DNA from 3 places in the Micromonospora haikouensis genome. Region 1 is predicted to be linked to each of the others. Evidence: riboswitches for the same ligand, from Rfam matches in the RefSeq annotation. Region 1 holds a riboswitch; each other region holds the start of a gene.

Region 1 (10,142 bases):
CGACGGGATGTTCTCCACCGCCGCGAACGCCGCGAACCGTTCCCGCTCGTCCGGCACGTAGGTGTCCAGCAGGTTCAGGTAGAACTGGACGTGCACCGCCTCCTCGAACAGCTGCCGGGACAGGTAGAGCCGGCCCTCCGGGGAGTTGACGTGCTGGTAGAGGTTGAGCACGAGGTTGTTGGCGACGATCGTGTCGCCGGTGGCGAAGAACGCGACCAGCCGGGACACCAGGTGCTGCTCCGCCGGGGAGAGCCGGGCGAGGTCGGCGAGGTCGGAGTGCAGGTCGACCTCCTCGACGGTCCAGGTGTTCTTGATCGCGTCCTTGAACCGGTCGAAGAACCGGGGGTAGCGCATCGGCCGCAGGGTCAGGTCCATCCCGGGGTCGAGCAGCAGGTGCCGCTGGCCGGCGGTGGAGCGGGGTTCGGAAACGGTCGTCACTGGCACGCCTCGCAGCTCTCGGGGTTCTCCAGGGAGCAGGCCAGCGCCTCGTCGGCGCTCACGGCGACGACCGGCCCGGCGGCCGGGGTGACCGCGACGGTGGCCTGCTGGATGCGGGTCGCGGGACGCGAGCGCAGGTAGTAGGTGGTCTTGAGCCCGGACTTCCAGGCGTACAGGTACATCGAGGAGAGCTTGCCGATGGTCGGCGCGCTCAGGAACAGGTTGAGCGACTGCGACTGGTCGACGTACGGGGCGCGGGCGGCGGCCAGGTCGATCAGCGCGCGCTGCGGCAGCTCCCACGCCGTGCGGAACAGGCTCCGCACCGCCTCGGGCAGCTCGGTGACGCCCTGCACCGAGCCCTCGTCCCGCTTGATCCGCTCGCGGATCGCCGGGGTCCACAGCCCGCGCGCCTTCAGCTCGCGGACCAGGTACGTGTTGACCTGGAGGAACTCGCCGGACATGGTCTCGCGCTTGAACAGGTTGGACACCTGGGGCTCGATGCACTCGTAGCAGCCGGCGATCGAGGCGATGGTGGCGGTCGGCGCGATCGCGACCAGCAGCGAGTTGCGCAGGCCGTGCGCGGCGATCCGCGCGCGCAGCGCGGCCCACCGCGACGTCTGCGTGACCCGCGCTCCCCACAGGTCCGGGTGCAGCTCGCCCTTGGCGGCCCGGGTCTGGGCGTACGCCGGGTGCGGGCCGAACCGCTCGGCGAGCCCGGCGGAGGTCTCCAGCGCGGTCAGGAAGATCTCCTCCTGCACCCGGGTCGACAGCTCGCGGGCCTCCGGCGAGTCGAACGGCAGGCGCAGGGTGAACAGCGCGTCCTGCCAGCCCATCAGCCCGAGCCCGACCGGCCGCCAGCGCGGGTTCGACGCCGCCGCCTGCTCGGCCGGGTAGTAGTTGATGTCGATCACCCGGTCGAGGAACACCACCGCCGTGCGGACGGTCGCGCGCAGCCGGTCCCAGTCGACGCCGTCGGGGCCGACGTGCGCGCCCAGGTTGACCGAGCCGAGGTTGCACACCGCCGTCTCGGCGTCGTCGTTGACCTCCAGGATCTCGGTGCACAGATTCGACAGGTGGATCACGTTGCCCGGCTCGCCGGTCTGGTTGGACAGCCGGTTGGACGCGTCCTTGAACGTCATCCACCCGTTGCCGGTCTGCGCGAGCGTGCGCATCATCCGCCCGTACAGGTCGCGGGCGCGGACCGTGCGGACGGCCTTCTTCTCCGCCGCCCGGTACGCGGCGTCGAACGCCTCCCCGTAGAGGTCGGGCAGCTCGGGGGCGTCGGACGGGTCGATCAGCGACCAGTCGCCGTCGGCCTCGACCCGGCGCATGAACTCGTCGGGGATCCAGTTGGCCAGGTTCAGGTTGTGGGTGCGCCGGGACTCCTCGCCGGTGTTGTCCCGCAGCTCCAGGAACTCCTCGACGTCCGGGTGCCACGGCTCCAGGTAGACGCAGGCCGCGCCCTTGCGCCGGCCGCCCTGGTTGACCGCCGCCACCCCGGCGTCGAGCGTCTTGAGGAACGGCACGATCCCGTTCGACCTGCCGTTGGTGCCCCGGATCAACGCGCCCCGGCCGCGCACCCGCGACCAGGAGATGCCGATGCCGCCGGAGAACTTCGACAGCTTCGCCACCTGGTGGTAGCGCTCGTAGATGGAGTCGAGTTCGTCGCGCGGCGAGTCGACCAGGAAGCACGACGACATCTGGGTGTGCCGGGTACCGGAGTTGAACAGCGTCGGCGAGCTGGGCAGGTACGCCAGGGCGGACATCAGGCGGTAGAAGTCGACCGCCTCCCCCGCCGTCTGCGACAGCCCGCAGGCCACCCGCAGCAGCCAGTACTGCGGCGTCTCCACCACCAGCCGGGTCTGCGGGTGCCGCAGCAGGTAACGGTCGGCGACCGTGCGCAGGCCGAAGTACTCGAACCGCAGGTCCCCGGCCGGGTCGACGGCGTCGTCCAGCTCGCGGGCGTGGGCGGCCACGAAGGCGGCCGTGCCGTCGCCGATCAGGCCCAGGCCGTGGGCGTACCGGATGGACTGGCTGAAGCTGTCCACCTCCTGCCCGCGGACCTCCTCGGCCACGTACGCGGCCAGCAGCCGCGCCGCCAGCTTCGAGTACTGCGGTTCCTCGCCGATCAGCTCCGCCGCCGTCTGGATCGACAGCTTGTCCAGCTCGGCCGTGGTCGCCCCGTCGTACAGGCCGCTGATCGTCTTCGTCGCCACCCGCAGCGGGTCGACCTCGTCCAGGTCGGCGACCCAGCGCTGCACCGCCTCGACGATCTTGTTGACGTCCACCGGCTCGGTGTCGCCGTCCCGCTTACGGACCTGCATGACGTGCCGGCGTTGCCCCGGCCCCGCCTGTTCGCGCGTCGCGCTCATGTTCGCCCTCCTCAAGCCCGTCCCCGAGGTCGAGGGCGCGCGGGAGGACGCCGCCGGACACCCGCGACGGCACAACCCGCCGCCGCTGCCGGCTGATGGCGTCGGCCGTCCCACGCGGCCTTCGACCGCCGCACGCGTCGCGTGCGGCACGCTGGCAGGTCTTCGGACTCGCGGGCGTCATGCTCGGTGCCTACTGGCCGTCGCTTCCCAGGCCCGGCCGGGCCCAGTGCTTCGTTGACGGCGGTCGTTCCCACTCACCGCTGCGGGGCAGCCCCGGAATCACACCGGGTTCCCTCTTGCCTCGACCACCGTGGACCGATGGCCGAACCAGCTACGGGTGACACCATATATGGGCGCAAGGCGAAGATGGCAACACCAGATGATGTGTCGGGCGAGTCGCCGCGCAGCGTGACCCCACCCTCGCGCCGGGTGAGCGGCGACCGCGGGCCACCGGCCGGACGACGGGCCAGCCCGCAGGTGCGCGGGCTGGCCCGGATCCGGGGTTGCGGCCGGCTAGGAGGTCTTCAGGCTCCACTGCTGGTTCGCGCCGCCGTTGCACGACCACAGGACGATCTTCGTGCCGTTGGCGGTGGCGGCGCCGCTGGCATCCAGGCAGAGCCCCGACGCGACGCCCGTGATGGTGCCGTTGGCGTTGACGTTCCACTGCTGGTTGCTGCCGCCGTTGCAGTCCCAGATCACGACCGTGGTGCCGTTGCTGGTGCCCTGGCCGTAGGCGTCCAGGCACTTGTTGCCGTACACCTGGAGCTGGCGGCTCGACGTGTAGGTCCACCGCTGGTTGCTGCCGCCCCCACAGTCGAAGAGCTGCACCTGGGTGCCGTTGGTCGTCGTCGAGTTCGGCACGTCCACGCAGCGGTTGGACTGGGTGCCGACGATGGTGCCCTGCTGGCCGTTCCCGCCGTTCGCCGGGGGCGGCGGCGCCACCACGGCCGGCGCGGCCGACACGACGGTGGCCCGGTCCAGCGCGACGGGGCCGTTGCCGACGACCCGTACCCGCACGACGTGTTGCCCCTGCGTGAGGGTGCCGCTGTTGTACAGCGCCACGTTGCCCCGACGGGCGGACGCCTGGAAGCTGACCGTCTGCTCCGGGCCGCCGTCGACCGAGACGGCGGCCGAGCCGTGCGACGGGTCCTGCACCCCGAACAGCACCACGCGGTTGCCGGTGACGGTGAGGGTGGCCGTGTCACCGGCCGTGCCGCTGCGGGTGTAGTCCTTGCTGAAGGTCTGGTTGTCCCCGACGGCCTGCCAGCTCCCCGCGTAGGTGAAGCTCTGCCGGTCGTTGACGTCGACCGGGAAGCCGAACGTGTACGCGCCGCTGGTCGGCACGATCGGGTCGGTGGACGCGGTCGTGTTCACGGTGACGTTCGCCGACGTCAGGCCCGGCGCCGACGCCGTCAGCGTCACCGCGCCGGTCTGGCCCAGCGCGCTCTTGAGGTACACCGCGCCGGTGCCGGCCTCCAGGGCCAGCGGGCTCTCCCCCACGACCGCCCCGGGCCCGGTGACGGTGAACGACACGGGGGCGCTGTTGGTGGGTACCACCTGGTTGTTGCTGTCGAGGGCCTTGACCACGACGCGGGTCATGTCCCCGCCGTCGGCCTTGATCGCGGAGTCGTCGGCCGTCAGCGTCAGCCGGGTCGCCGCGCCCGGGGTGTGCCGGGTGTCGGTGGCCACGACCTGCCCGCCGATCCAGCAGTCGGCCCGCAGCTGCCCGGTGCTCACGGTGATCCCGGTGAACTGGAACATCGGGTGCGGCAGGCTCGTGTACGCGTTGGGGTTGATGCGTCCCCGGGACGCGCCGTTGACGAACAGCTCGACCTGCTGGCAGTTGCCGCCGACGTAGACGGTGCCGCTGGAGACGCCGGGCGTCCACTGGCTGGCGATCGACACGTACGGCCCGTACAGCGCGGGGTCGCGCTGCGAGGCGTACGCGGCGGCGGCGATCTTCGGGATCCGGAAGATGTCCGAGACGCCGTGGTAGCAGGTGTAGTCCTGGCAGGACGGCGGGGTCACGAACGTGGTGTTGTAGTCGAAGGCCGCCCAGCCCAGCGCGCCGGCCATGTTCGACCTGCCGGCGGCGGTGTTCTGCACGTTCAGGTGCACCCGCATCGTGTTGACCTGCGTCTGCTCCGGGTCCCACGACTTGTGCGGGGAGGTGTGCCCGACCGCCTCGGTGACCAGCCACGGCAGCACGGTCGGCGCTTCGGCGGTGCCGGAGAAGTCGTTGTAGGTGTAGACGTCCTCCAGCAGCTCGCTGCCCTTGAAGTTGCGCACGCCGCCGGTGGGACGCGACGGGTCGAGCTGCCGGGCCAGGTTGTTGGTGCGGGTGTAGAAGTTGTGGTTGTCGCCGGACTCGTTGATCCGCACCCCCCACAGCACGACCGACGGGTGGTTGCGGTCGCGCATCACCATCTCGCGGACGTTCTCCACCGCGATGTCCTGCCAGGCGGTGTTGCCGATGTGCTGCCAGCCGGGGATCTCCTCCATCACCAGCAGGCCGATCTCGTCGGCGCGGTCGAGGAACTCCGGGTCCTGCGGGTAGTGCGAGGTCCGCACGATGTTCGCGCCGAGTTCGTACTTGATGATGTCGGCGTCCTTGGCCTGGAGCCGGTTGGGCGCGGCCCGGCCGATGTAGGGGTAGGACTCGTGCCGGTTGAGCCCGCGCAGCTTCAGCGCCTGGCCGTTGATGTAGAACTTGCCGTCGCTCTTGTTGAACTGGATGGTCCGGATGCCGATCCGGGTCTTGTGCTCGTCCACATAGGTGGAGCCGTCGCGCACCTGCGTGTAGACGGTGTAGAGGTACGGGCGGTCCGGGTGCCAGGCGGTGGGGTTGGCGATCGTGCTGGTGTCGTAGGCGAACTCGACGGCCGACTGCGCCCCGATGGTCTGGGTGGCCGTGCCGGTGGCCACGACGTTGTTGGTGGCGTCCACGACCTGGGTGACGACGGTGACCGACCGGGACTGGGCGCTGTCGTTGCGCACCCGGGTCCGCGCGTTGACCGTGTTGGTGGTGGGGGTGGTGAGGTACGTCCAGTCCACGTGCACCGGGTCGGCGACGATCATGTTGACGTCGCGGACGATCCCGCCCCAGACGTAGTAGTCGATCGCGCCGCCCTCCGGCGGGATGTCGTTGCGGGTCATGGAGTCGACCTTCACCGCGATCACGTTGTCGGCGCCGCCGATGGTGAGGTACGGCGTGATGTCGTACGTGAACGACGTGTAGGCGCCCTTGTGCTGGCCGACGAAGGTGCCGTTGACGTAGACGTCGGCGACCTTCGCGACGCCCTGGAACTCGACGGCGATGCGGCGGCCGGCGTACTGGGTGGGCAGCGTGAAGTGGCGGCGGTACCACGAGGCGGGCACCTCGAAGTCGCCCTTGGGGAAGCCCTTGTGCGGGTGGGTCCGGTAGTAGGGCAGGGTCACGGGGACGAACCCGCTCTCGTCCAGCCCCACGGCCTGCCCGGCGCCGCCGGACACGTCACCGGAGAACAGCCAGTTGGTGTTGAAGTTGAGCACGGACCGGTTGGACCCCTGCGGAACGTAGGGGGCGGCGGACGCCGGTCCCGGCGGCCCGATCAGCACGAGCGCGGCGGCGGTGACCAGCGCCGTGAGGGCAGCGGCTAGCTTTCGCATTGTCCTCCCCATCTCTCGGGAATGCGGGTTGAAGAACCGGGCCGTCCGGGCACCAGCGCCCGGCACCGGAGTTGACATCGGCGTCCTCACCCCCGCGTGGCCGCCAGCACCGACCTGACCGGGGACGGCCAGCTTGACGACGCCCGTCCGGGTGCAGGCACGGCTGCTGCGGCACGTGCGCTCCCCCGCCCGGCGGAGGGTGACGGGAGCATGGCCAACGTAATTCGTATGACATCTGATGTCAATATCGTTACATGGGAGTACGTCGATGAATAGTGTGGCTCGTCCTGCGGTGCGACTTCGACTGCACCGCGTCGGCCACCGGCGGCACCAGCGGCTACCACTACACGTGGCAGCCGCTGATCCCGATCACGGTCTTCTACGACGACCAGGGCCCGGCGAGCAGCGGACACTGCTCGGCGTACGTCGACAACGTCGTGCGGGTGACGGTCGCCAGCGGCGCCGAGACCGCCAGCACGGACATCCGGTTCCCCTGCTCCTGAGGGATGCCCGGATCACCCGCCGAGCCGGGCCAGCCCGGCGGCGAGCAGGCCGGGCACGGCACCACCCACCGTCTCGAAACCGGAGCCGACGGTCATCCCCTCCACGAACCGGCGGTGCACGCCCTCCGCGATCACGGCCAGCTTGTAGTAGCCCAGCGCCTCGTAGAAGGTCAGCTGCGTGAGGTCGCGGGACGTGCCGGCGGCGTAGCCCGCCACCAGCTCGTCGCGGGTCGGGAAGTGGTCGCTGCCGGTCACCGGGCAGCCGTGCGGCAGCACGGGCGCGCACACCGGGTCGGTGTAGACCAGCAGCAGACCCAGGTCGGTGAGCGGGTCGCCGATCGTGGCCATCTCCCAGTCGAGCAGCGCGGCCGCCCCGGACAGGTCCGCCGAATAGATGATGTTGTCCAGCCGGAAGTCGCCGTGCACGATGCCCGGCGCGGACTGCGGCGGCACGGCGGCCGCCAGGCGTCGGTGCAGTTCGTCGGCGTCGGCGGACGACCGCGTCGCGACGACGTCCCACTGCCGCTTCCAGCGGTGCACCTGTCGCAGCAGGAAGCCCTCCGGTCGGCCGAAGGCGTCGAGGCCGACGCTCGCGGGCGCCACGGAGTGCAGCCGCAGCAACAGGTCGATCATCGAATGCCCGACGGCGCGCACGGTCGACGGCGCGAGGACGGCGAGTTGCCCGGGGTCGCGGATCACCACGCCGTCCACCCAGGCCGCGAGGCTGAACGGCGCCCCGATCACGGCCGGGTCCGCGCAGTACAGCACGGGTGCCGCGACCGGCACGGTCGAGCCGGCCAGGGCGGCGGTGACCCGGAACTCGCGGTGGATGTCGTTCGCCGAGGGCGCGATGGTGCCGAACGGAGGACGCCGAAGCGCCCACGACCGGTCGCCGGCGTGGACGGCGTACGTCAGGTTGGAACGCCCGCCGTCCACGAAGTCCACCCGCAGGCCCCCGGTGAGGCCCGGGATTTTGTCGGCCAGGTACGCCCCCAGCGCGGGCAGGTCCAGCGAACGCAGATCGGCGGTCATGCCGGCAGCGCTCCCCGCACCGCCGCGTCGCGCTCCTGGACCCGGCGCTTGACCGCCCGGCGGGAGATCGCCCAGCGATGGGTCTCGCTCGGCCCGTCGTAGATCCGGAACGGACGCACCTCCCGCAGGTAGCGCCCGAGCATGAGGTCGCCCGAGACGCCGAGGGAGCCGCAGATCTGCAGCGACCGGTCGACGATCCGCCACACCGCCTCCGCGACGAACGCCTTCGCGACGGAGGTGGACTGCGCGGCGCGGCCCCCGGAGTCGAGCTCCCACGCCGCCCGCAGGATGAGGGCGCGGCTGGCCTCGATCTCGATCTCGCTGTCGGCGAGCATCTGCTGGATCATGCCCAGGTCGGCCAGCGCCGACCCGAAGGCCCGCCGGCCGGCCGCGCGGTCCAGCGCGATGTCCTGGGCGTGGCGGGCCAGGCCGAGCCACCGCATGCAGTGCGTCAGGCGTGCCGGCGCGAGCCGGACCTGGGCGTTGTCGAACCCCTGGTCCACCGCGCCGAGGACCCGGTCGGCCGGGACGAAGCAGTCCTGTAGCACGAGCTCGCCGTGCCCGCCGACCATCGCCTCGTCGAGGGTCTCGATCGTCCGGACCAGCTCCAGCCCGGGGACGTCGGTGTCGACCAGGAACATCGTCGCGCCGCCCCGGTCGCCGGGCTGGCCGGAGGTGCGGGCCATGACGATGGCGAACGCCGCCCCGTCGGCGCCGGTGGTGAACCACTTGCGCCCGTTCAGGACCCACCCACCCGGCACCGGGCGGGCGGTGGTGGCGAGCGCGCTCGGGTCGGATCCCGCCCCCGGCGCCGGTTCGGTCATGGCGAAGCAGGACCGGATCAGCCCGGCCGCGAGCGGGCGGAGGTATCGCTCCTGCTGTTCGGGGTCGGCAACCGCCGCCAGCAGGTGCATGTTGCCCTCGTCGGGGGCCGCGATGTTGAGCGCCAGCGGGCCGAACAGCGAGTAGCCGGCCTCCTCGAACACGAGCGCCTGTCCGCGCCGGTCGATGCCCAGGCCGCCCCATCGTGGGGGCAGGTGCGGACAGAAGACCCCCGCCTGTCTCGCCGCGGCCTGCAGGTCGAGCCGCACCTGTTCCGGCAGCGCATGGGCGCTGCCCCGGTGCTCGCGCTCGACGGCGAGCACCGTGTCCCGGACGAACGCCCGGGTGCGTTCGGCGACGGAGCGGGCGGCGTCGTCGGGGGTGAGATCCACGGCCAAGGCTGCCTCCGGTGCCATCAAACTGAGCTAACGCTCACTAGCCGATACAGGGAAGCAGGCTCGCGAGGGCGTGTCAACATGTGCCGGTGGAATTCCGGAAGATGGACGACCAGGCACGCCCGCACGGCCCCGCCCCCACCCCCGCGGGCGGTCGACCGGATCGGGGCGAGCGGGTCCGGGCTGCGGCGCTCGACCTGTTCGCCGCCCGGGGCTACCAGCTCACCACGATGGACGAGATCGGCGAACGCGCCGGGATCCGGGGACCCAGCGTGTACAAGCACGTGCGCTCGAAGCAGGACCTGCTCGCCGGGATCATGCTGCGCACCATGACGGCGCTGCTGGAGGACCAGCAGGTCGCCCTGGACGGCGGCACCGACGTCGAGAGCCGGCTGCGCCGGGCCGCCGAGGCCCACGTGCGCTACCACGCCCGGCACGCGGCGGAGGCGTTCGTCGGCAACCGGGAGATCAACAGCCTGGACGAGCCGCACCGCAGCGACGTTCTCGACCGGCGCGCCACCTACGAGCGGCGGCTGCGCCAGCTCATCACCGACGGCGTCGACCTCGGCCGGTTCCGGGTCCCGTCGGCCCGGCTCGCCTCGTACGCGATTCTCGACATGGGCATCGGCGTGGCGATGTGGTTCCGGCCCGACGGCGAGTTCACCGAGGACGAGGTCGTCCGCCAGTACGGGGAGATGGCCCTGCGGATCGCGGGGCACGACCACCAGGCCGGTTCACACATCTGAACCTGTTGACAGTATCTGGAACAGGCGGAAACAATGGCCGGACTCTCCAGCCGAACGAGACGGAACCCTCTGTTATGGCGAGCAGCGCCCGAGCGGGCCGTGCCGATCGGGACGGGCCCCACAGCAGCCTCAGCTTCGAACCCCTGACCCCGACCGCCTTCCTCGACCGGGCCGCGGCGGTGCACG
Region 2 (10,142 bases), on a different contig from region 1:
TCTTCCTGGTCAGCCACCGCCCGTACGCGGTGATCCGCAAGCACAACACCCTCGAGGTGAGCCTCGACGACATCGCCGGCGGCCGGGGCGACCTGGACGAGATGATCGACCCGCTGCTGCGCGACTTCCTCCGGGCGTCCATGCGGGCCGGGCTGAACATCATGGTCGCCGGCCTGGCCGGGGCCGGCAAGACCACCGTCATCCGGGCGCTGATGGACGAGATCCCGGCCGACGAGCCGTACGTGCTGCTGGAGGAGAGCCGGGAGCTGCTGCCCACCCGCCGGGGGCACAAGCACCGGGCGGTGATGAGCTTCGAGGCCCGCGAGGGGCACGGCGAGCGCGGGCTGGACGGCCGTCCGGCCGGCGAGGTGAGCATCGCCGACCTGATCCCCGTCTCGCTGCGGATGGGCGTGCTGCGGATCATCGTCGGCGAGGTGCGGTCCCGGGAGATCGTGCCGATGCTCCAGGCCATGACCACCAGCCGGGGGTCGATGTGCACCATCCACGCCCGGTCGCCGGGCGGGGTGGGCGAGCGGATCGTCGAGCTGGCGCTCTCCCACGGCCGGGAGATGACCGTCGACCAGGCCCGCCGGATGGCCGGCAACGCCCTCGACCTGATCGTCTACGTCACCGTCGAGGACGAGACCGCGATCGGCGGGCGCAAGCACCGGTTCGTCTCCCACGTGGAGGAGGTCATCGGCGTCGGCGAGGGCAGCCGGATCACCACCACCACGGTCTTCGGTCCGGGCCCCGACGGCCGGGCGGTCCCCCGGCACCTGCCGGAACGCGTCCGCGACCAGCTGCTGCGGGTGGGCTACGACGCCCGGCTGCTGGGCCGGTGGATCGACGCCGGCACGGGGGCGTGGCGGCGGCCCCGGCACACCCGGCTCGGGGCGCGGACGGTGGCCCGGTGACCGCCGACATCGAGCTGATCGCGGTGGTCTCCGGCGCGGCGTGCGTGGCCGGCCTGGTGCTCGCCGTCGTCGCGCTGGTCGGCACCACCCGGCCAGCCGGGCCGGCCCCCGGCGCGGGACCCGGCGGCGGGCTGAGCCGGCTCTGGCTTGGCTCCGGCACGCCCCGGCAGCGGCGCAACCACCAACTCCTGCTCGGCGGGGCGGTGCTGGCCGGCGCCCTGGCGTTCCTGCTCACCGGGCTGCCGGTGGTCGGCCTGCTGGTCGCCGTGGCGGTGCCCGGCGCGCCGTGGCTGTTCGCCGTCGGCCGGGCCGAGCAGCGGGCCATCGCCCGGATCGAGGCCGTCGGCGAGTGGACCCGCCGGCTCAAGGACGTCTCGTCGACCGGTCAGGGCCTCCAGCAGGCCATCCTCGGCACGCTGGCCACCGCCCCCGAGGAGATCGAAGAAGAGGTACGGCTGCTCGCCGCCCGCCTCCAGGCCGGCTGGCTGGCGAAGTCGGCGCTGCTCGCGTTCGCCGACGAGATCGGTGACCCGGTGTGCGACCAGGTCGTGGCGGCGCTGATCCTGCACCTGTCCGACCGGGGCGAGCGGCTGGGCGACGTGCTCGGCTCGATCGCGGGTGCCGCCGCCGCCGAGGTCGCCACCCGACGGGAGATCGAGGCCAAGCGCACCCAGCCGCGTTTCGCGGTGCGCTTCCTCACCGGGATGACCCTGCTGACCATCGCGTACGGGCTGGTCAACACCGACTACGTCCGCCCGTACGGTACGCCGGTCGGGCAGCTCGTGATGCTCGTGCTCGGCGCGGCGTTCGTCGGGCTGCTGGCCTGGGTGCGGTCGATGAGCCAGCCGCCCCGGCCGGCGCGTTTCCTGCCCGCCCCCGATCCGGCGGAGGCGATCGGATGATCCTGAACTGGCACCTCACCCTGGCCGTCGTCGGCGGGGCGGCGGTGGGCCTCGGGCTGTTCCTGGTGGTCCGGGAGGCCCTGCCGGCCGCCCCGGCGCTCGGCCCCGCCCTGCGCCGGCTGCACCAGCCGCCGGGCACCGGCCGGGCCACCACGGGGCGCGGGCCCGACTGGATCGGTGGCTTCGCCCGCTGGCTGCGCCCGCCGCACCGGCAGCTCGCCCTGCTCGACCGCACCCCCGAGCAGTACGCCTTGTCCCTGCTGCTCTCCGCCCTGGTGGGGCTGGCCACCCCGACCTTCCTCGGCGCGGTTCTCTTCCTCGGCGGCGTGTCCGTGCCGCTGGCCGTGCCGCTGCTGGGCAGCCTCGGCATGGCGTTCGTCGCCGCCCTGATCGCGCACCGCAGCGTGCTGACCCGCGCGGACGCCGCCCGGGACGAGTTCCGCCAGGCGGTCTGCACCTACCTGGACCTGGTGGCGTTGCAGCTCTCGGCCGCACACGGCCCCGTGCAGGCCCTGGAGCGGGCCGCGACGGTCTGCGACGGCTGGGTGTTCGACCGGATCCGGGAGTCGCTGCGGATCGCCCAGATGCAGATGCACTCGCCGTGGGACGAGCTGCGCGAGCTGGCCGACCGGATCGGCATCCCGGAGCTGGGCGACGTCGGGGCGATCATGCGCTCGTCGGGCAGCGAGGGCGCGCAGGTGCACGACACGCTGCGCAGCCGGGCCGACTCCCTGCGCGACCAGATCCGCACCGACAACCTGGCCCGCGCCGAGGCGATCACCAGCCGGCTGGACATTCCGGGCTCCCTGCTGGTCTTCGTGCTGCTCGGCTTCGCCGTCTATCCGTTCCTCGCCCGGTTGTGAAACCCCTCCCCCTCCGAAGGAGCATCTCATGCACCTCATCACCTACCTGCACGTCGCGCTGACGACACGGCTGGCCGAGCTGCGCCGCGACGGCGAGCGGGGCGACAGCCCCGTCCCGACTGCGGTGATCATCTTCGGGCTGGTCTTCGTGGCGATGGCGGTAACCGCGCTCGCCCTGGCCAGGGCCAACGACTGGATGAGCAACATCCCGACCCACCAGGACCCGACGGCACCGTAATGACCCACCGCCCCACCCGCGTGGACCGGAGCCGGTCGGCACCCGCCGACCGGCCCGCCGGCCTGCGCCGCCACGGGTCGCCCCGGCCAGGGGCCGGTCTCGGCCGGCGGGCCCCGTGGCGGCTCGGCGACGGCGTACGGCTCGGCCGGCGGGCCCGGCGGCAGCTCACCAGCGGCGTACGGCTGGGCCGGGCGGCCCGGCGGCCGCTCACCACCGGCGTACGGCTGGGCCGGGCGGCGCGGCGGCGGCGCACCGGGGGCGGGGCGGACCGGGGGGCCAACCCGGTGGAGCTGGCGGTGGTGATGCCGGCGATCCTCGTGCTGCTCTTCGCCTCGATCCAGGTCGCCGCCTGGTTCGTCGCCCGCGCCACCGCACTGAACGCCGCGCAGAGCGCGGTCAACGCCCAACGCCTGTACGAGGCCCCCGCCGGGGCCGGCGAGGCGCGGGCGGTCGACTTCCTCACCGCCGCCGGGGACTGGCTGGTCGGCTGGGACCAGCCGGGGCCCGCCTGTGTCACCACCCTCGCCGAGGTCACCTGCACCGTCAGCGGGGACTCGTTGTCGGTCATCCCCGGCGTCAGCTTCCCGGTGCGCCAGACCGCGCACGGCACGGTCGAACGGTGGACGACCGGATGAGCCGCCGCCGTCGCCCCGCAGCCGAGCGCGGCTCGGTCGCCATCGAGGTGGCCGTCCTCGCCCCCGCGTTCATCGGGCTGATGGTGCTGGCCGGCGTCGCCGGGCGTACCGCGATCGCGCAGGAGGCGGTCCAGTCGGCGGCGCACGACGCCGCCCGCGCCGCGTCCATCTCCCGGGACGCCGAGACCGCGCGCGATCGGGCCCTGGCCGCCGCGCAGAGCCAACTCGACTGGCAGCGGGCCAACTGCGCCGGCCAGCCCACGCTCACCCTGCGCGGCTCGGTGGGCGGCTCGCCGGTCAGCTTCGCCGAGGCGTTCGACAGCGGCCCCGGCACGACGGCCGCCGTGACGGTGCAGGTCACCTGCACGGTCACCTTCACCGACATCGACCTGGCGCTGCTGCCCGACATGGCGGGCAGCCGGACGATCTCGGCCAGCTTCACCTCCCCGCTGGACCGCTACCGGAGCCGGTCGTGACCGCCCGCGCACCCGGCGGAGCTGTGCACACCGCCCCCGCCGACGGTCCAAACGAGCGCCGGGCCACCACCCCCGCCGCCGGCCCGGGGCGCCGGTGGCGCGGCGACGAGGGCCGGGTCAGCCTGTTCCTGGCGGCGGCGATGATCGGCGTCCTCGCGATCATCGGCCTGGCCTTCGACGGCGCCGGGCAGCTCCGCTCCCGGCAACTGGCCGACAACCTGGCCGCCGAGGCGGCGCGCACCGGCGGCCAGTCCATCGACCGGGCGAAGGCCATCCAGGGCGGCCGCAAGGAGATCGACGAGACGGCGGCCAGGGCGGCGGTGACGAGTTACCTCGCCGCCGCCGGTGCCACCGACCACAGCGTCGAGTTCCCCGTCGTCGACGGGGAGAAGCTCATCCGCGTCCAGGTCACCGTCACCTACGACCGCTACCTGCTCGGCTTCTTCGGTTTCGGTGACGCCGTCACCGTCTCCGGCGAGGCAACCGCACGCGCCCTCACCGAGGGCTCCTAGGAAGGGAAGGCACGCCATGGCCGCACCGGGTCGCTCCGCCGCACGGCGGGTCGGGCAGGTACTCACCGGGTTCGGCGCGCTGGTCGTGCTGATCGCCGTGCTGGTCGGGGGGCCGGTGGCGTTGATCGCGTTCGCCGGGAACCCGCTGCCCGACCACCTGCCCAGCCTCGCCGAGGTCGGTGCCACGCTGACCAGCCGGGACGACGGTCAGCTCTTCCTGCGGGCGCTGGCCCTGGTCGGCTGGTTCGGCTGGGCCACGTTCGCCTTCTCCGTGCTCGTGGAGCTGGGCGCGCAGACGCTGCGCCGACCGGCACCCCGGCTGCCCGGGATGAGCCGGCAGCAGCGCGCCGCCGCGGCGCTGGTCGGCTCGGTGGCCCTGATCATCGCGGCGAGCCCGGCCGCCGCCAGCGCGGCCACCGTGCTGTCCGGCCCGTATCCCGCCGCCGCACCCGCCGCCGTCGCCGGGGCACCGGCGGCCCGCCCGGTCGCCGCGCTGCCGGTGGTCGACGCCCCGGCAACGACGCCGACGGCCGCCACGGCGGCCGACCTCCGGCAGGAGGCGGAACCGACGGTGTACCGGGTCGCCAAGGGCGACTACCTGGGCGAGGTCGCCGAGCGCTACCTCGACGACTTCGACCGCTACCGGGACGTGGCGAAGCTGAACCGGCTGGGCGACCCGGACCGCATCCGCCCCGGGCAGCTGATCACGCTGCCCGACGGCGTCCACGACACCGGGGCCCGCAGGCACGCGACCGGGAAGCTGGTGGTCCGGCCCACGACGCCCGCCCCCGGCGGTGCGGTCACCCCCCGGCCGCCGTCGGCACCCGCCACCCCGCCCGCCGCCGACGCGCCGGCCGCACCGGGTGCGGCCCAGCCCTCGCCCACGCCGCCCTCGCCCACCTCGCCACGGGCCACCCGTCCCGCCCCCGGCCCCTCCGCCGCCCAGCCGCCGGCCGGCTCGTCGGCGGGAGGCTCGTCGCACGGCACCCAGCAGGTCGCCCAGCCGCCCTCCGGGCCGCAGCCCGCGATGGCCGCCGGAGCGTCCCGGGCGAGCGCGGGCGACCAGATGAACCGGCCGCTCGCCGTCTCGGCGGTGCTCGCCGTCGCCAGCATCGTCGGGGCGCAGATCGGGGCCGTCCTCGGGCTACGCCGCCGGCCGGCGGTCGCCAGGGCCACCAGCAGCGCACGGGCCCTCGTCACCGGCCGGCACCGCCGGGACTGACCCCCGAGCCGAGGCACGGCACCGAGCCGGGCCAGGCCAGGCCAAGCCAAGCCGGGCCAGGCCAAGCCGGGCGGGCCGGGCGGGCCGGGGGGCGCATGATCGACTCCATGTCGCCGACATGGGGGCATCCGGTGCCAGGGAAACCGCCATGTCGCCGACATGGCGGCGGGCCGGCGGGCCGGCGGGCCAGCCCGTCCGGCCGGGCCACGCCGCCGGCCCGGTCCGGCGGTCCCCGCCGGGCCCGGCCAGGCCCGGCCTGCGGGGCCCGGCCTCAGGGCAGCCTCGCCTCCAGGACCCCGTCGACCACCCGGGTCGGCAGGATCTGCTGGTCGTTCCCGGACGGCCCGTGCATGACCTCGCCTCCGTTGAGCCGGAACGCGCTCCCGTGCCACGGGCAGACGACGCAGGCGTGTCCGTCGATCTCGGTGACCTCGCCCTCGCCGAGCGGGCCGCTCTGGTGCGGGCAGCGCTCCAGCATCACCGTGACCTCGTCGCCGTGCCGGTAGAGGATCACCGAGACGTCGTCCACCTCGCGGGTGACCAGCTTCCGCTGGGGCAGGTTGGCCATGTCCGCCAGCGGGTGCCAGCCCTCGCCGATCCGGTGCAGCTCGGAGATGCTCTGGTTGACCTGCGCCCCCTGCTTGTACGCGAGGTGCCCGCCGAGGTACGCCCCCGCGCTCGCCGCGCCCAGCCCGAGGTAGGCCAGCGCCCGCCCCGTCCCGTGCCGCCCGCGCAGCCGGGCCGCCAGCGAACCCGCGTACAGGGTCAGGCCGACGGCGTTGGCGGCGGCGTGCACCAGCCCGACGCGGCGCTGCTCCCGGGAGAGGGCCGCCCAGTCGTTCAGGCCGGCGATCGCCGCCGGGACGGCGCTGACGGTACCCAGCCCCACCAGGGCGGTGGCCGCCCGGCGCTGGCCGGGCATCAGGTCGAGTACGGCCGCGCTGATCCAGGAGCCGACCGGCACCTGCACCAGCGCCGGGTGCAGCGGATGGCCGATGAAGACGCCGTGCAGCAGGTCGCGGACCCGCTGCGGGCGCAGGGTGGCCTGGACACCGCGCTGCAGCCGGTCGCCGGCCCGGTCCAGGGCCGAAGCCTGTTCGAGTTTCGTCAAGAGTGCCCGCATTCCGTCCGACTTCCCGGCAGAAGCGGTCGCAAACCGGGCAGCCGTGCCGGGTGTCCGGCGTACGCGACCCACGCGTACGCCGGACGGGGCCGGCTACAGCCAGGGGCCGCTGCGGCAGGTGAACTGGGTGGTGCCGCTGTACTGGGTCGTGCTGCCGTCGAAGTAGCTGTAGCTGGCCCGCACCGGGTGGCCGAGGCTGCTGGCCGGGCAGTTGGCGAAGAGGGTCGACCCGGCGGTCGTGAAGGTGCCGACGCTGCCGGAGTACCAGGTGATGCTCCAGGTCGTCGTGCCGACGCTGCTGGCGTCGCAGTAGAACTGCGACGCGCCGGACTCGCAGAAGGGTGCCGGGGCGGCGGCGAGGGCCGGGGTGGCGCCGGCGGCGAGGCCCAGGGCTGCGAGGGCGGACACGGCCAGGACCTTGACGGTGGTACGCATGGAACTCCTCCCAACGTAGCTAAGTGATGACTCAGTGCTACGTCAGCCTAGCCGTCGCATAGACGTACCTGAATTAGCTGTTTGGTCGGTCGGTCACCCGTTGCGGCCAGCGGTCGTGGTGCACCGCCTCGGCGAGGGGCCGGCGTCGCCGCCACCCGTGCCGCTCCAGGTCGGGCACGGCCTCCAGGTGCGTGACCGGCCCGACGCAGAGCCAGGCCACCGGCCGGACGCCGGCCGGCACGCCCAGCAGTTCGGCGAGGAACGACTCCCGGTAAAAGGAGACCCACCCGACGCCGAGCCCCTCGGCGGTGGCGGCGAGCCAGAGGTTCTGGATGGCCAGGCAGACCGAGTAGAGACCGGCGTCGGCGATGGCGTGCCGCCCGAGCACGGCCGGGCCACCGCGCTCCGGGTCGTACGTGACGACGACCGACAGTGTCGACTCCAACACCCCGTCGATCTTGATGCGCGCGAACCGCTCGGCCGCCGCGTCGTCCAGGGTGGCGGCGAACGTGGCCCGCTCGGCCTGCACGTGCCGGTGGAACCGGCGGCGGACGGCGGCGTCCCGGACCAGGACGAAGTCCCACGGCTGCGAGTAGCCGACGCTGGGCGCGGCGTGCGCGGCGTCGAGGATCCGGTGCAGGGTGTCGGCCGGCACCGGCTCCCCGGTGAACTGGGCCCGGACGTCCCGGCGGCGGTGGATGGCGTCGTAGAGTTCCACAGGCAGGCTCCCGCTGCGCTCGGCCCACCCCGACGGGTGGGCGGTCGACGCGAGGCCGGTCTTCGGACTCCCGGATCGACGCCTGCCCGTCCGCCTTCCCAGCCGCACGGCCAGTGGCTGCGCTCCTCGCGCGTGGACGGTGGCTCCCCGGTCACCGCGGCGGGCCCGTGCCGGATTCACACCGGCTTCCCGATTCTCCCCGCACCCGCGGGGCACCTCGCATGATCGTGCCGCCGGCGATGCTAACCCGCGTCAGCGGTGCAGGGTCCGGCCGGGCAGTTCCCCGTACGTGGTGAGGTAACGGGCGGTGAAGCGGCGCGGATCGGCGAATCCCCAGCGCGCGGCGGTCGCGGCCACGGAGGTGCCGTCGCCGGGCGTAGCCCGGGACAGTTCCTGTCGGGCCAGGTCGAGTCGCACCCGGCGCAGATAGGCCAGGGGGGTCGTGCCGAGCTGACTGCGGAACGCGAGCTGCACCGCGCGGGGGGTGGTGCCGGCGGCGCGGGCGATGTCGACGAGGCCGATGTCGGTCCCGGCGGTGGACTCGATGAAGGCGATCGCCCGGCGCAGGGTCCCCGCGTGGGCGTCGGCCCGGTCGCACGGCCGGTCCTCCCGGAGGGCGTTGCTGGGAAACGCGGCGAGCGTCGCCGCGGCGAGCAGGCGGCCGAGGCCACCGAGCACGAGCGGGGACGCGCCCGGCGCGCCACTGGCGGCCATGACGGACTCCGCGTACCGGACGGTCTGCCGCCACCGCCACTCCGCGTCGGCGCTGATCGGCCGGAAGCTGACGAACCGCAGGGGTGCCGGCGGCCGGTCCGGATCGGCGCGGGCGACCTGGTCGATCAGCGAGAGGTCCAGCAGGACGCAGGTCACGTCCAGGTCGCTGGACCACGAGGAGCCGGGCAGGTCGGGCTGGTACAGCACGGCGACCTCGCCGGGCCCGACCAGCTCGTCGACGCCGTCGCAGCGGCGCCCGAAGCACCCCCGGCGGGGGGCGGCGAGCAGGACGTAACCGAGTGGTTCCGCGTTCACCCGCAGGTCGAGGGCGATGCTGATGTCGTCGATGCAGAACGCCCCGGCGTTCCACCGGTCGTGGCGGAGCGGAAGCCCGGTCGGCACGGCGGCCAGCCGCACGCTGCGGCCGTACGCGGTCTCGTAGACGTGCGCCGCCTCTGCCGGGTCGCTGGTCGAGAACCGGGTGAGCGCGGGCGGGACGTGACTACCCGAAGTCACCAATTCACCCCCCTGGGTCACGAGGGAGCCTAGCTACCCGGCCCGGGTGGACAGTGCAACGGCACGCCGGAGCGCCACCTCCCAGGCCCGAGGGGTTCTCGCGCCCGGTCAGCTCCGCAGCGTCTGGCTGGGCGGCCGCCCGTAGGCCCGGCGGTACTCGGTGGCGAACCGGCCCAGGTGGGCGAAGCCCCACCGAGCGGCGACGGCGGCCACGGTGAGGCCCGCGCCGGGCTCGGCGGCCTGGAGTTCGGTGTGCACCCGTTCCAGGCGTACCTGTCGCAGGTAGCGCGTCGGGGTGGTGTCGAGGTACTTGCGGAAGGCCTGCTGGAGCGCCCGCGCGCCCAGCCCGGCCGCGACCGCCACGTCGGTCACGGTCAGGGTCTGGTCCGCGTACTGCTCGATGTAGGCGACGGCACGACGGACCGCGGCCGGCGCGACGGCCCCCGCGCCGCGCGACGGCGCCTCGGTCATCGTCGTGTTGGGGAACGTCGCCAGCGCGACGGCCACCAGCAGGCCCGTCGCCTCCGCCTGCACCAGCGCGTTGGCCCCGAACGCGGCGCCCGGCAGCGCCACCTGGGTGAGATAGCGCGTGGTGTTGCGCCAGAGCTGCGCGGCGGACGGGGACACCGGCGACAGCCCCTGGAACCGCAGGTCGACCGGCGCGAGGCCACACCGCTCCTGCGCCACCCGCCGCACGTCGGCGAGGGGGATCTCCACGGCGACGACCTCCATGTCGCGGTGCAGGATCGCCCTGGTCCGCCGGGGCGGCACGAGCAGCAGGTCACCGGCGCCGGCCATCACCTCCCCGGCCCCGACGTCGACCCCCCAGCCACCGGAGAGCACCTCCGCCACCCCGACGACGTCCCGGGTGAAC
Region 3 (10,142 bases), on a different contig from region 1:
GCGGGTGCGCACGTCGTGCGGCATCGCCGAGTCCCCCACGTACGCGGCGGGGGCGACGCCGGTGAGGTGACGGACCATCGCCACCATCCCGCCGTGGTACTGGAAGTAGTCGTCGGAGTCGACGATGTCGTGCTCGCGGGTGTCCTGGTTCTTCACCGCCACGGCGATGCGGGCGAAGGAGCGTTCCATGTCGGCGCGGGCCTCCCGCCCGTCCAGGCCGGGGCCGTACGCGTAGCCGCCCCAGACGGCGTACACCTCGGCGAGGTCGGCGTCGCTGCGCCAGTTGCGGGCGTCGATCAGCGGCAGCAGCCCCGCCCCGTACGCCCCCGGTTTGGAGCCGAAGACGCGGGCGGTGGCCCGGCGCTCGTCGCCGTGCTCGGCAAGGTCGGCGGCGACGTGCGCGGCGACGTAGTTCTCCTCGGCTGGCTCCGCGAGGGCGGCGACGCGACGCACCGCGTCGTCGATCAGCGCGACGACGTGCGGGAACGCGTCGCGGAAGAACCCGGAGATGCGGACGGTGACGTCGATGCGGGGCCGGCCCAGCTCGGCGAGCGGCACCACCTCGACGCCGGTGACCCGGCGGGACCGGTCGTCCCAGGTGGGGCGGCAGCCGAGCAGGGCGAGCACCTCGGCGACGTCGTCGCCCTGGGTGCGCATGGCGCTGGTCCCCCAGACGGTGAGCCCCACCGAGCGGGGATAGGCGCCGGTGTCGGCGAGGTGCCGGGCCAGCAGCGAGTCCGCGAGGGCCACGCCGACGTCCCAGGCGTTGCGGCTGGGGATGGCCTTCGGGTCGACGGAGTAGAAGTTGCGGCCGGTGGGCAGCACGTTGACCAGGCCCCGGGTGGGCGAGCCGGACGGGCCGGGCGGCACGAACCGGCCGTCGAGCGCGCCGAGCACCCGGTCGACCTCGTCGGTGGTCCGCGCCAGCCGGGGCACCACCTCGCGGGCGGCGAAGCGCAGCACGTCGGCGGCGTCGGGGATCGCCCGGCCGGCGACCTCCGCGACGACGGCATCGACACGGTCGGCGACGGCGCTGTCGTCTGCGTCGGCGGCCCAGCCGAGGGTCTCCATGGCGACGACGAGGCGGCGGGCCAGCCCCTCGATCAGGTCGACGGCGTCGGCGGCGGTGCCGGCGGGGCCGGCGGCCACGTCGGTCAGCTCCGTCGGCACGGCGATGCGCCGTCCCGGCTCGGCGAGCAGGGCGGCCTCGTCGAGGCCGTACGCGGCGGCGAGCGCCTGGCGCAGGCCGGGCAGGGCGCGCACCCCGCCCCACACCTGGGGGGCGCGCAGCACGGCGAGGACCAGGTTGACCCGGGCCTCGCCGGTGGGCGCGCCGCCGAGGACGTGCAGGCCGTCGCGGATCTGCACGTCCTTGACCTCGCACAGGTACCCGTCGAGGTGCAGCACGAAGTCGTCGAAGTCGTCGGCGGCGGGCATGTCCGCGGTGTGCAGATCGTGGTGCAGCTCGGCGGCGCGCACCAGGTCCCAGATCTGCGCCCGCACCGTCGGCACCTTCGCCGGGTCGAGCGCCTGCACAGTGGCGTACTCGTCGAGGAGCTGTTCGAGCTTCGCCAGGTCGCCGTACGTCTCGGCGCGGGCCATCGGCGGGACGAGGTGGTCGACGACGACGGCGTGAGCGCGGCGCTTGGCCTGGGTGCCCTCGCCGGGGTCGTTGACGATGAACGGGTACACCAGCGGCAGGTCGCCGAGGACGGCGTCGGGGGCGCAGTCGGCGGCCAGACCGAGGCCCTTGCCGGGCAGCCACTCCAGGGTGCCGTGCTTGCCGAGGTGCACCACGGCGTCCGCCCCGAACCCGCCGTCGGCCTCCGGCGCGGCCAGCCAGCGGTACGCGGCGAGGTAGTGGTGGCTGGGCGGCAGGTCGGGGTCGTGGTAGATGGCGATCGGGTTCTCGCCGAAGCCGCGCGGCGGCTGGATCGCCAGCAGCACGTTGCCCAGCCGCAGGCCGGCGAGCACGACGTGGCCGTCGTCGACGTACAGCTCGCCGGGCGGCTCGCCCCAGTGCTCGCGGATCCGCTCGCGCAGCCCGGCCGGGACCGCGTCGAACCAGCGCCGGTAGCTCGCCTGCGGCACCCGGGCGTCGGCGGCGGCGAGCTGCTCGGGGGTGAGCCACTCCACGTCGTGGCCGCCGGCGGCGATCAGGGCGTGGATGAGCGCGTCCCCGTCGTCGGGCACGGGCCGGTCGCCGAGGTGGTAGCCGGCGGCGGCCAGCGCGGCGAGCAGCCGCACCGCCGAGGCGGGGGTGTCCAGGCCGACGGCGTTGCCGACCCGGGAGTGCTTCGTCGGGTAGGAGCTGAGCACGATCGCCAGCCGCTTGTCGGCGCCCGGCACGTGCCGCAGCCGGGCCTGGCGCGCGGCGATCCCGGCGACCCGGGCGGCCCGCTCGGGGTCGGGCTCGTAGACCGACAGCCCGTCGGCGTCGATGCGCTTGAACGAGAACGGCACGGTGACGATCCGGCCGTCGAACTCGGGGATGGCCACCTGCATGGCGGCGTCCAGCGGCGACAGCCCGGCGTCGCTGCCGGCCCACTGCTCGCGGGTGCTGGTGAGGCAGAGCGCCTGCACGATCGGCACGTCGAGGGCGGCGAGCGCGCCGACGTCCCAGGCGTCGTCGTCGCCCCCGCCGGAGGCGTCGGCGGCCACGGTCCCGCCGGCGGCGAGCACGGTGACGACGAGGGCGTCGCAGCGGGCGAACAGCTCCAGCGGCCCGTCGCCGGGGGCGAGCCCGCGCAGCGAGCCGCAGAAGATCGGCAGGGGGTTCGCCCCGGCGGCGTCGACCGCGTCGGCGAGGGAGTCGACGAAGGCGGTGTTCCCGGCGAGGGCGTGCGCCCGGTAGAAGACGATCCCGACGGTCGGCCGCTCGGGCTTGTGGGGGCGCTCGCCGTGGACGCCGTGCCCGGGGGTCGACGCGGGCGGGGCGAAGCCCTCGCCGGTGAGCAGCACCGTGTCGGAGAGGAACCGGGCCAGCTCGGCGAGGTTGCCCGGCCCGCCCTCGACCAGGTACGCCAGGGCGTCGGTAGCCACCCCGGAGGCCACGGTGGACGCGGCCATCAGCTCGGCGTCGGGGACCGCCTCGCCGCCGAGGACGACCGTCGGCACCCCGGAGCCGAGCACGGCCGCCAGGCCGTCCGGCCACGCCTGCCGGCCGCCGAGCAGCCGTACGACGGCGAGGTCGACGCCGTCGAGCAGCGCCGGCACGGCGTCGGCGGCGACCCGGGCGGGGTTGGCCAGCCGGTAGCCGGCGCCGCTGGCCCGGGCGGCGAGCAGGTCGGTGTCGGCGGTGGACAGCAGCAGGATGCGCACGGAAGGCTCCGGAGAGTGACGCACCGGGCGGCGGGTGGGCCGCCGGCGGGCAGGGGCGCGGGGTCAGCGGATACGGCGGGCCTGCGGCCGGTTCACCGGCGACGGCCGGGGCGCCGGGCGCGCAGCATGGCGCGGTACGCGGTGCGCGGGCTCAGGTGCGGCGACGGGGCGCGGGCAGGCTGCCGCGCGCCAGCAGGCGGCGACGATGGTCGTCGATGTGCGAGACGCCGTGCGTCATCGGGTCCTCCTCGGGTGTCCACGCCCTGGGGTCGCTCCGACGGCCGAAGTATCCTGGCTCCCGGATCGACGCTCTCCCCCGGCCTTCCAACCGCAGACACACGGCCGTGACTCACGAGGGGGGATCGCTCCCCGGTGACAGTGGCGGGACCGCGCCGGAATCGCACCGGCTTCCTTCACTGCCGTCAGGCCGCGAATGCTGCCACACCCGACCGCCGCCGGTCAACGCCGGGCTCCCGGCCACTCCCACCCCTGCTCGACATCGAGTGACGACAATGGCTCAAGGAATCGGATGCGGAAAAAGCAAATGTCGTACGCCGATGGCTCCGGGTCGCTCCGCGCGTCTTTTCCCGCCGACCGACCCCCGGATTGGTTAGGCTGATTCCGATCATCACCCGCTCGCGCGGGACGGGAATTGCCCGAAGGGAATCCGATCAGGTGGCGACGCAGGTCATCGTGCTCAACGGCGGCTCCAGCTCGGGCAAGTCCGCGATCGTCCGGTGCCTCCAGCGCGTCCTGCCGCACCCGTGGATCAGTTTCGGCGTGGACGACCTGATCGACCGGCTGCCGCCGGCCATGCTGGGTTCCCCCGCCGGGCTGAGCTTCGGCCGGCGGGGCGAGGTCGACGTCGGGGAGGACTTCCTCGCCGTGCAGCACGCCTGGCTGGTCGGCATCGCCGCGATGGCGGGCGCCGGAGCCCGGATCGTCCTGGACGAGGTCTTCCTCGGTGGCGGCGCGTCCCAGGAGCGCCTCCGCGGCTACCTGACCGGTCTCGAGGTGCTGTGGGCCGGGGTGCGGTGTGCCCCGGCCGTCGCGGCGGGCCGGGAGATCGCCCGGGGCGACCGGGTGATCGGGATGGCGGCGACGCAGGCCGAGACCGTGCACGAGGGCGTCCACTACGACGTCGAGGTCGACACCGGCCGCACCGAGTCGCTCGACTGCGCGCGCGCCATCGCCGCGCACGTGCGCTGAGCGACGCCGCGCGGCGGGCCGGTGCGCGCCGACGCGGGTCCGTGCGCCGGCCCGGCGGGTCAGTGCGCCCGGCGCTCCGGGTGCGCCCGGTTCCAGGCCCGCATGCGCTCCGGGTATCCGGTGCGCGCGGCCTCGTACAAGGGCACGGCGTGCCGTTGGGCGATCTTCGCGGCGGCCCGCGGCGACCCGGTCCGCCGACGGATCCACTCTCCGTCGTGGGCGATCGCCATCACCGTCGTGTCGGTCGCGGTGGTCTCCGGTTCCAGATAGAACTCCACCCCCCGGCGGCTGCGGACGAACGCCTCCAGGGCGGCGAGGTCGTCCGGCGTCGCCTCGCGGTCGAGCTTCGTCGGGGTTCCGTCGGCGGCGGGTCGGCGGCGGCTGAACCAGCCCATGCCCGGCTCCTCTCCTCGGCGTACGCTCCAGTGGACCATCCCCGCCTGGCAGCCTGCTGGACGCGGGATGAGAGGAAGCTGACCCCGCCCGGCCTCCCCGTACACTCGCCCGGTGGTGGCGTGGCGGGCGGTGGCGGCGCGGGACAACGCCGACTGGTGCGACCTGGTCGGCCGGGCCCACGGCCTCGCGGGAGCGCGCGACGCGGACGCCTGGTCGGTGCCCCGCCGTTCCCCACCGTGGTATCCGGACGCGGTGACGCTGCGCCCCGGCGTGGACGCCGCCCGACTGCTGGCCCGGATCGACGCCGGGCCCGGCGCGTCGGTGAAGGACAGCTTCGCCGACCTGGACCTCGCCCCGCACGGCTTCCGGGTGCTCTTCGCGGCCTCGTGGATCCACCGCCCGCCCGCCGGGCCGCCCGCGACACCGCTCGTCGCGTCGCCCGGCACGCCGCTCGCCGCGCTGCCTGGGGCGGGCCCGACGGCGCTGGCTCCGGTCACGTCGGCGCGGGGGCTGGCCGCCTGGTCCGCCGCAGCCGGCAGCGAGGCCCTGCGCCGGCCGGCGCTGCTGGCCGACCCGCGGGTGACGATCCTCGCCCGGCGCGCGGGCGACGGCGCGGTCACCGCAGGCGCCGTGCTCACCGACTGCGGCCCGGCGGTCGGGGTCTCCAACGTCTTCGCCGCCGACGGGGATCTCGCCGGGGTGTGGCGCGGCGTCGTGGCCGCCCGCCCGGGCCGGCCGCTGGTCGGCTACGAGTCCGGCGGCGGCCTGCCGCCGGCCGAGGAGGCGGGTTTCCGGCGGGTCGGTCCGCTGCGCGTCTGGCTGCGCCCGGACCGCCACCGCGACCCGGAACCCGCCACCGGCTGACCACTCTGCGCAATCACCACGCGGGCGTGCGCGCCCGTCCACTCGCCTGACCCTGCGTCACCACAGTTTTCACCCCTCCCACCCGCACTCGCCCCTTTGCTCTGCACCCACCGACGCATCACCCCGGTCGAGCTGGCCGAATAGGAAATCACGGATGAATGGCGACGCGCCGACGTGGTCACGCTGCGCGAGCGCTGCGTATGTGGGTGCAGAGCAAAGCGCTCCGATCGGTGGGTGCCCTCCGATGGCCGCGATGACCAACAAGATCACGCTGCGTGACGACGGGCGGCTGAGGAACGGGCCGCTCCGGCAGCCGAGCGCGTGACCGGCAGGCGGTGGCCAGAGGTCCCCCGTGGGTCGGGCTAGGCCGGGCGGCTGCGCGTGCCGGCCGGCGGCCGGAGCACCGGAACCAGGGCGAGGGCGGGCACCAACAGCAGCGGCACCAACAGCAGCGCCCGCAGGGTGCCCACGTGATCGCCGAGCAGGCCGAGCAGCGGCGGGCCGCCGAGGAAGGCCGTGTAGCCGATCACCCCGACCACGCTGACCCGGGCCGGCGCCCCGGCCTCCTCGTCGGCGGCGGCGCTGAGCCCCACCGGGAAGCCGAGCGACGCGCCCAGCCCCCACAGTGCGACGCCGACGATGGCCACCGGCCCGCCGCCGGCCAGCACCGCGAGACCGGCACCCACGACGGCGAGCAGGATGGTGCCGAACAGCACCGGCACCCGACCCCAGCGGTCGATCGCCACCGTTCCGGCGGTGCGCCCGATGGTCATGCCGACCACGAACACCCCGAACACGGCGGCGCCGGCCGCCTCGCTGAGCCCGTACCCGTCGACGAAGGCCACGGCCAGCCAGTCGTTGGCGCTGCCCTCGGTGAACGCCATCACCAGCACCAGCAGGCCGATGAGCAGCGTGCGCGGCTCCCGCCAGGCGGCGAGCAGCGACGCGCGCCGGGCCGAGGCGGCGGCCCTCTCCCCGCCGGCCGGCGCGGTGCCTGCGCTGGGGAGGAACGTCCGGACCCCGAGCAGCGTGCCGACCATCACCACCACCGCGAGGACGCTCAGGTGCGCGGCGATGGGCACCCCGACCCGCGCGGCACCGGCGCCGATCCCCGCCCCGGCCACCGACCCGAGGCTCCAGGCCGCGTGGAACCGGGGCAGGATGGTACGCCCCAGCCGCCGCTCGACCGTCGTACCCTCGATGTTCATCGCCACGTCGCAGGTGCCGGCGCCGTAGCCGAAGGCGAACAGGCCGACGGCGGCCCCGGGCAGGAACCCGGCAGCTCCGGCGGACGTGCCGGCGACGGCCAACCCGCCCGAGACCAGCGCGGTGCCGAGGAGCACCGCGCGGGCGGTGCCGAGGCGCTGGGCCACCAGCCCGGCGGTCGGCATGGCCAGCAGCGAGCCCACCGACATCGACAGCAGCAGCAGGCCGAGCCCTCCGGCGCTGAGGTCCAGCGCCTCCCGGGCCGCCGGCACCCGGGCGAACCAGGTGGCGATCGCGAGCCCGTTCAGGGCGAACACGGTCGCCACGCCGTTGCGGGCGGACAGTACCGCGCGTTGCGCGCCGGCCCGACCGGCCTCCGGCTCGGCGGGCGGTGCGTCGGTGCTGCTCACGGCGAGTTCCTCTCGGTTCTACGGGCGTCGACCGCCCATTGGACACCCTGGCGCGACAGCACCGATCATGACCCCCGCCCCTTACCGTCATCCGGACCGACCCACTACCGGAAGGCGGCGGGTGCCGGGGTCACACGGCCGGTAGGCCGAGGGCCTCGTCGACCCGGCCGAGCACGGCGGCGTCGTCGTCCACGCCGACCCCGCGCAGCAGGTCGATCGCGGTGGCCCGCACCTGACCCACGATCATCGCCAGCGGCAGCGGCTGGCCGGAGGCGAAGAGCCGCCCGGCGCCCCGGACCGCGTCCAGCGCGGCGGTCTCGGCGCGGCCGGCGTGCTCGTCGGCGGCGGCATCGCGACCGTCGAGGTCGGCGGCGAACGCCTCCCCGGCCGCCTGCACGGCGTCGGCGAGGCAGCGGACCGCCCCGCCGAGGTTGGCCGGCACGGGGGTCGCCTGCCGGGTGAGGGTCACCCCGGCCCGGGCCAGCACCCGCACGTTGCGCACGGCGTAGTCGATCTGCCCGATGGACGCGTCGACGGTACGCAGCCGGCCCAGGTGCCGACGGCGGCGTACGTGCAGGGTCAGCGCCTCCCCGGCGGCGAGCACCGCGCCGCGCAGCCGCTCCACGGCGGCGTCCATGCCCCGCGCCCGGTCCAGGGCGGCCAGGGCGGCCTGCTCGTCGCGGCCGTCGAGGGCGTCGGCGACCTCGCGCAGCAGCCCGGCGAGATCCTCGAAGGTCTGCCGGAACTCGGCGACCAGCGGGGCGAGCGGGCGGCGGGCGTCGACGAGCTGGCTGGCCACGAGGGCCACCACCCCGCCGATCAGCGCGTCGACGAACCGGAACGGGATCAGCGACTCCGTCGGCGGGGCGACCACCACGAGGTAGAGCGCGGAGACGGCGGCCTGCACCACGGAGACGCTGCTCGCACCGACCGCCACGGCCAGCACGATGGTGAGCAGGATGACCGTGAAGACCGTCCAGCTGCTGTGCGGCCCGAGGGCCTGCACCACGACGTCGGCGACGAGCACCCCGGCGGCGACGCCGAGCACCACCTCCACCGCCCGGCGCATCCGCTGGCCCCGGGCCTGTCCGAGGACGATCAGCGCGGCGGCCGGGGCGAAGAACGGCTGCGGGTGCCCGACCAGCCGGGTGGCCAGCACCCAGGCCACCGTGGCCGCGACCGTCCCCTCCACCACCGGCAGCCAGCCCTGCCGAACCCGCCCGGCGGCCTCCCGGAACCAGCTCCACCGCACCATGGCCGCCTCCCCTGCCCGTCGCACCACCGCCCATGGTGCTCCGGCCCCGCCGCGCGCCCCGACCCGGGCCCGGTCCGGGCGGCTGGGGGCAGCTGTCGCGGCCCCCAGCCGCCCCGGGCGACGGCGGGTCAGGCCACGTGGGTGAGGTGGGCCGTGATCGCGGCGGCGAGGATCTCCGGGCCGGGGCGGGCCCAGAGGTCGGCGTGGAAGACCTCCACCTCGATCGCCCCCCGGTAGCCGGCCGCGTCGACCGCGTCGCGGAACCGGCGCATGTCGATGCAGCCCTCGCCGGGCAGCGCCCGGCCCAGCAGCACGCCCTCCGGCAGCGGGGTGATCCAGTCCGCCACCTGGAACGCGGCGATCCGGTCCCCCGCGCGGGCGATCTGCCGGAACACGGTGTCGTCCCACCACAGGTGGTACGTGTCGACCACCACCCCGACCGCGCCCGGGTCGTACCGCTCGGCGATGTCGAGGGCCTGGCCGAGGGTGGAGATCACGCACCGGTCGGCACAGAACATCGGGTGCAGCGGCTCGATGGCCAGCCGTACCCCGGCCGCCTCGGCGTGCGGCACCAGCTCGCCGATCGCGTCGGCGACCCGATCGCGGGCGGCGTCGACGTCGCGGCTGCCGGCCGGCAGGCCCCCGGAGACCAGCACCAGCTCGCGGGTGCCGAGGGTGGCGGCCTCCTCGATCGCCCGCAGGTTCTCGTCGCGCCAGCCGTCGGCCGTGAAGAACCCGCCCCGGCACAGCGAGGTGACGGCCAGTCCCGCCTCGCGGACCAGCCGCGCCGCCCGCTCGACGCCGTATTCGCGCACCGGCTCCCGCCAGAGCCCGACGCCCGGCACCCCGGCGGCCACGCAGCCGGCGACCAGTTCCTCCAGGCCCCAGCCGGTGGCGGTGGCCTGGTTGAACGAGAACCGGGCCAGCCGACCACCGAACCGGTCGCCCGCCGGCCCGTCCACGGCGGTCGCGGCCGGCCCGTCGGCCGTGCGCGTCGCCGGCCCGCCCGTCGTGGCCAGCTCCGGCCCGTCCACGGCGGTCACTGGGGCACCCCGGCGACCGTGAAGTAGGCCCGGGCCCGCGCGGCGGCCAGCTCGGCGTCGGGCAGCAGCCCGGCCGCGTCGGCCAGGACGAGCAGCCGGGCCAGGTGGGCCGGCGACCGGCCCGCCTGCTGGCCGCCGACCATGGTGAAGTGGTCCTGGTGGCCGGTCAGCCAGGCCAGGAACACGATGCCGGTCTTGTAGTGCCAGGTCGGGGCCGCGAACAGGTGCCGGGCCAGCGGCACGGTCGGGGCGAAGACCTCGTCGTACGTCGTGAGGTCGCCGGCGTCGAGGGCGGCCAGCGCAGCGGCGGCGGCCGGCGCGATGGCGGCGAACACCCCGAGCAGCGCGTCGGAGTGGCCCGCCTCGTCGCCCCGGATCAGCTCCGGATAGTGGAAGTCGTCGCCGGTGTAGAGGCGTACCCCGGCGGGCAGCCGGCGG

Evidence for each region. A riboswitch is a leader RNA that binds a small molecule or an ion and turns the genes downstream of it on or off. The one in region 1 is predicted to bind cobalamin.
Region 2: it holds a riboswitch for cobalamin, as region 1 does, so the genes downstream of both, bluB (5,6-dimethylbenzimidazole synthase) here and TK50_RS27655 (ribonucleoside-diphosphate reductase subunit alpha) in region 1, are expected to answer to the same signal.
Region 3: it holds a riboswitch for cobalamin, as region 1 does, so the genes downstream of both, cobN (cobaltochelatase subunit CobN) here and TK50_RS27655 (ribonucleoside-diphosphate reductase subunit alpha) in region 1, are expected to answer to the same signal.

What each region holds. Positions count from the first base shown of each region.
Region 1 covers NZ_JXSX01000003.1:1,474,582-1,484,723, reverse strand. Annotated here, with positions in the region: gene TK50_RS27660 (ribonucleotide-diphosphate reductase subunit beta) at 1-375, opposite strand, end outside; gene TK50_RS27655 (ribonucleoside-diphosphate reductase subunit alpha) at 435-2,810, opposite strand; cobalamin riboswitch at 2,947-3,157, opposite strand; gene TK50_RS27650 (glycoside hydrolase family 2 TIM barrel-domain containing protein) at 3,324-6,458, opposite strand; gene TK50_RS27645 (hypothetical protein) at 6,734-6,961, shown strand; gene TK50_RS27640 (phosphotransferase family protein) at 6,974-7,993, opposite strand; gene TK50_RS27635 (acyl-CoA dehydrogenase family protein) at 7,990-9,207, opposite strand; gene TK50_RS27630 (TetR/AcrR family transcriptional regulator) at 9,300-9,956, shown strand; gene TK50_RS27625 (long-chain-fatty-acid--CoA ligase) at 10,031-10,142, shown strand, end outside.
Region 2 covers NZ_JXSX01000001.1:594,831-604,972, reverse strand. Annotated here, with positions in the region: gene TK50_RS02720 (TadA family conjugal transfer-associated ATPase) at 1-914, shown strand, start outside; gene TK50_RS02715 (type II secretion system F family protein) at 863-1,816, shown strand; gene TK50_RS02710 (type II secretion system F family protein) at 1,816-2,679, shown strand; gene TK50_RS02705 (hypothetical protein) at 2,708-2,917, shown strand; gene TK50_RS02700 (TadE family protein) at 3,100-3,552, shown strand; gene TK50_RS02695 (TadE/TadG family type IV pilus assembly protein) at 3,549-4,028, shown strand; gene TK50_RS02690 (hypothetical protein) at 4,169-4,540, shown strand; gene TK50_RS02685 (LysM peptidoglycan-binding domain-containing protein) at 4,557-5,762, shown strand; gene TK50_RS02680 (Rieske (2Fe-2S) protein) at 6,034-6,885, opposite strand; gene TK50_RS02675 (hypothetical protein) at 6,979-7,320, opposite strand; gene bluB (5,6-dimethylbenzimidazole synthase) at 7,394-8,038, opposite strand; cobalamin riboswitch at 8,075-8,273, opposite strand; gene TK50_RS02665 (AraC family transcriptional regulator) at 8,291-9,268, opposite strand; gene TK50_RS31945 (AraC family transcriptional regulator) at 9,377-10,142, opposite strand, start outside.
Region 3 covers NZ_JXSX01000001.1:3,836,028-3,846,169, reverse strand. Annotated here, with positions in the region: gene cobN (cobaltochelatase subunit CobN) at 1-3,321, opposite strand, end outside; cobalamin riboswitch at 3,606-3,735, opposite strand; gene cpt (chloramphenicol phosphotransferase CPT) at 3,997-4,530, shown strand; gene TK50_RS15730 (hypothetical protein) at 4,590-4,925, opposite strand; gene TK50_RS15725 (hypothetical protein) at 5,038-5,790, shown strand; gene TK50_RS15720 (MFS transporter) at 6,153-7,406, opposite strand; gene TK50_RS15715 (FUSC family protein) at 7,537-8,685, opposite strand; gene TK50_RS15710 (sugar phosphate isomerase/epimerase family protein) at 8,790-9,587, opposite strand; gene TK50_RS15705 (dihydrodipicolinate synthase family protein) at 9,701-10,142, opposite strand, start outside.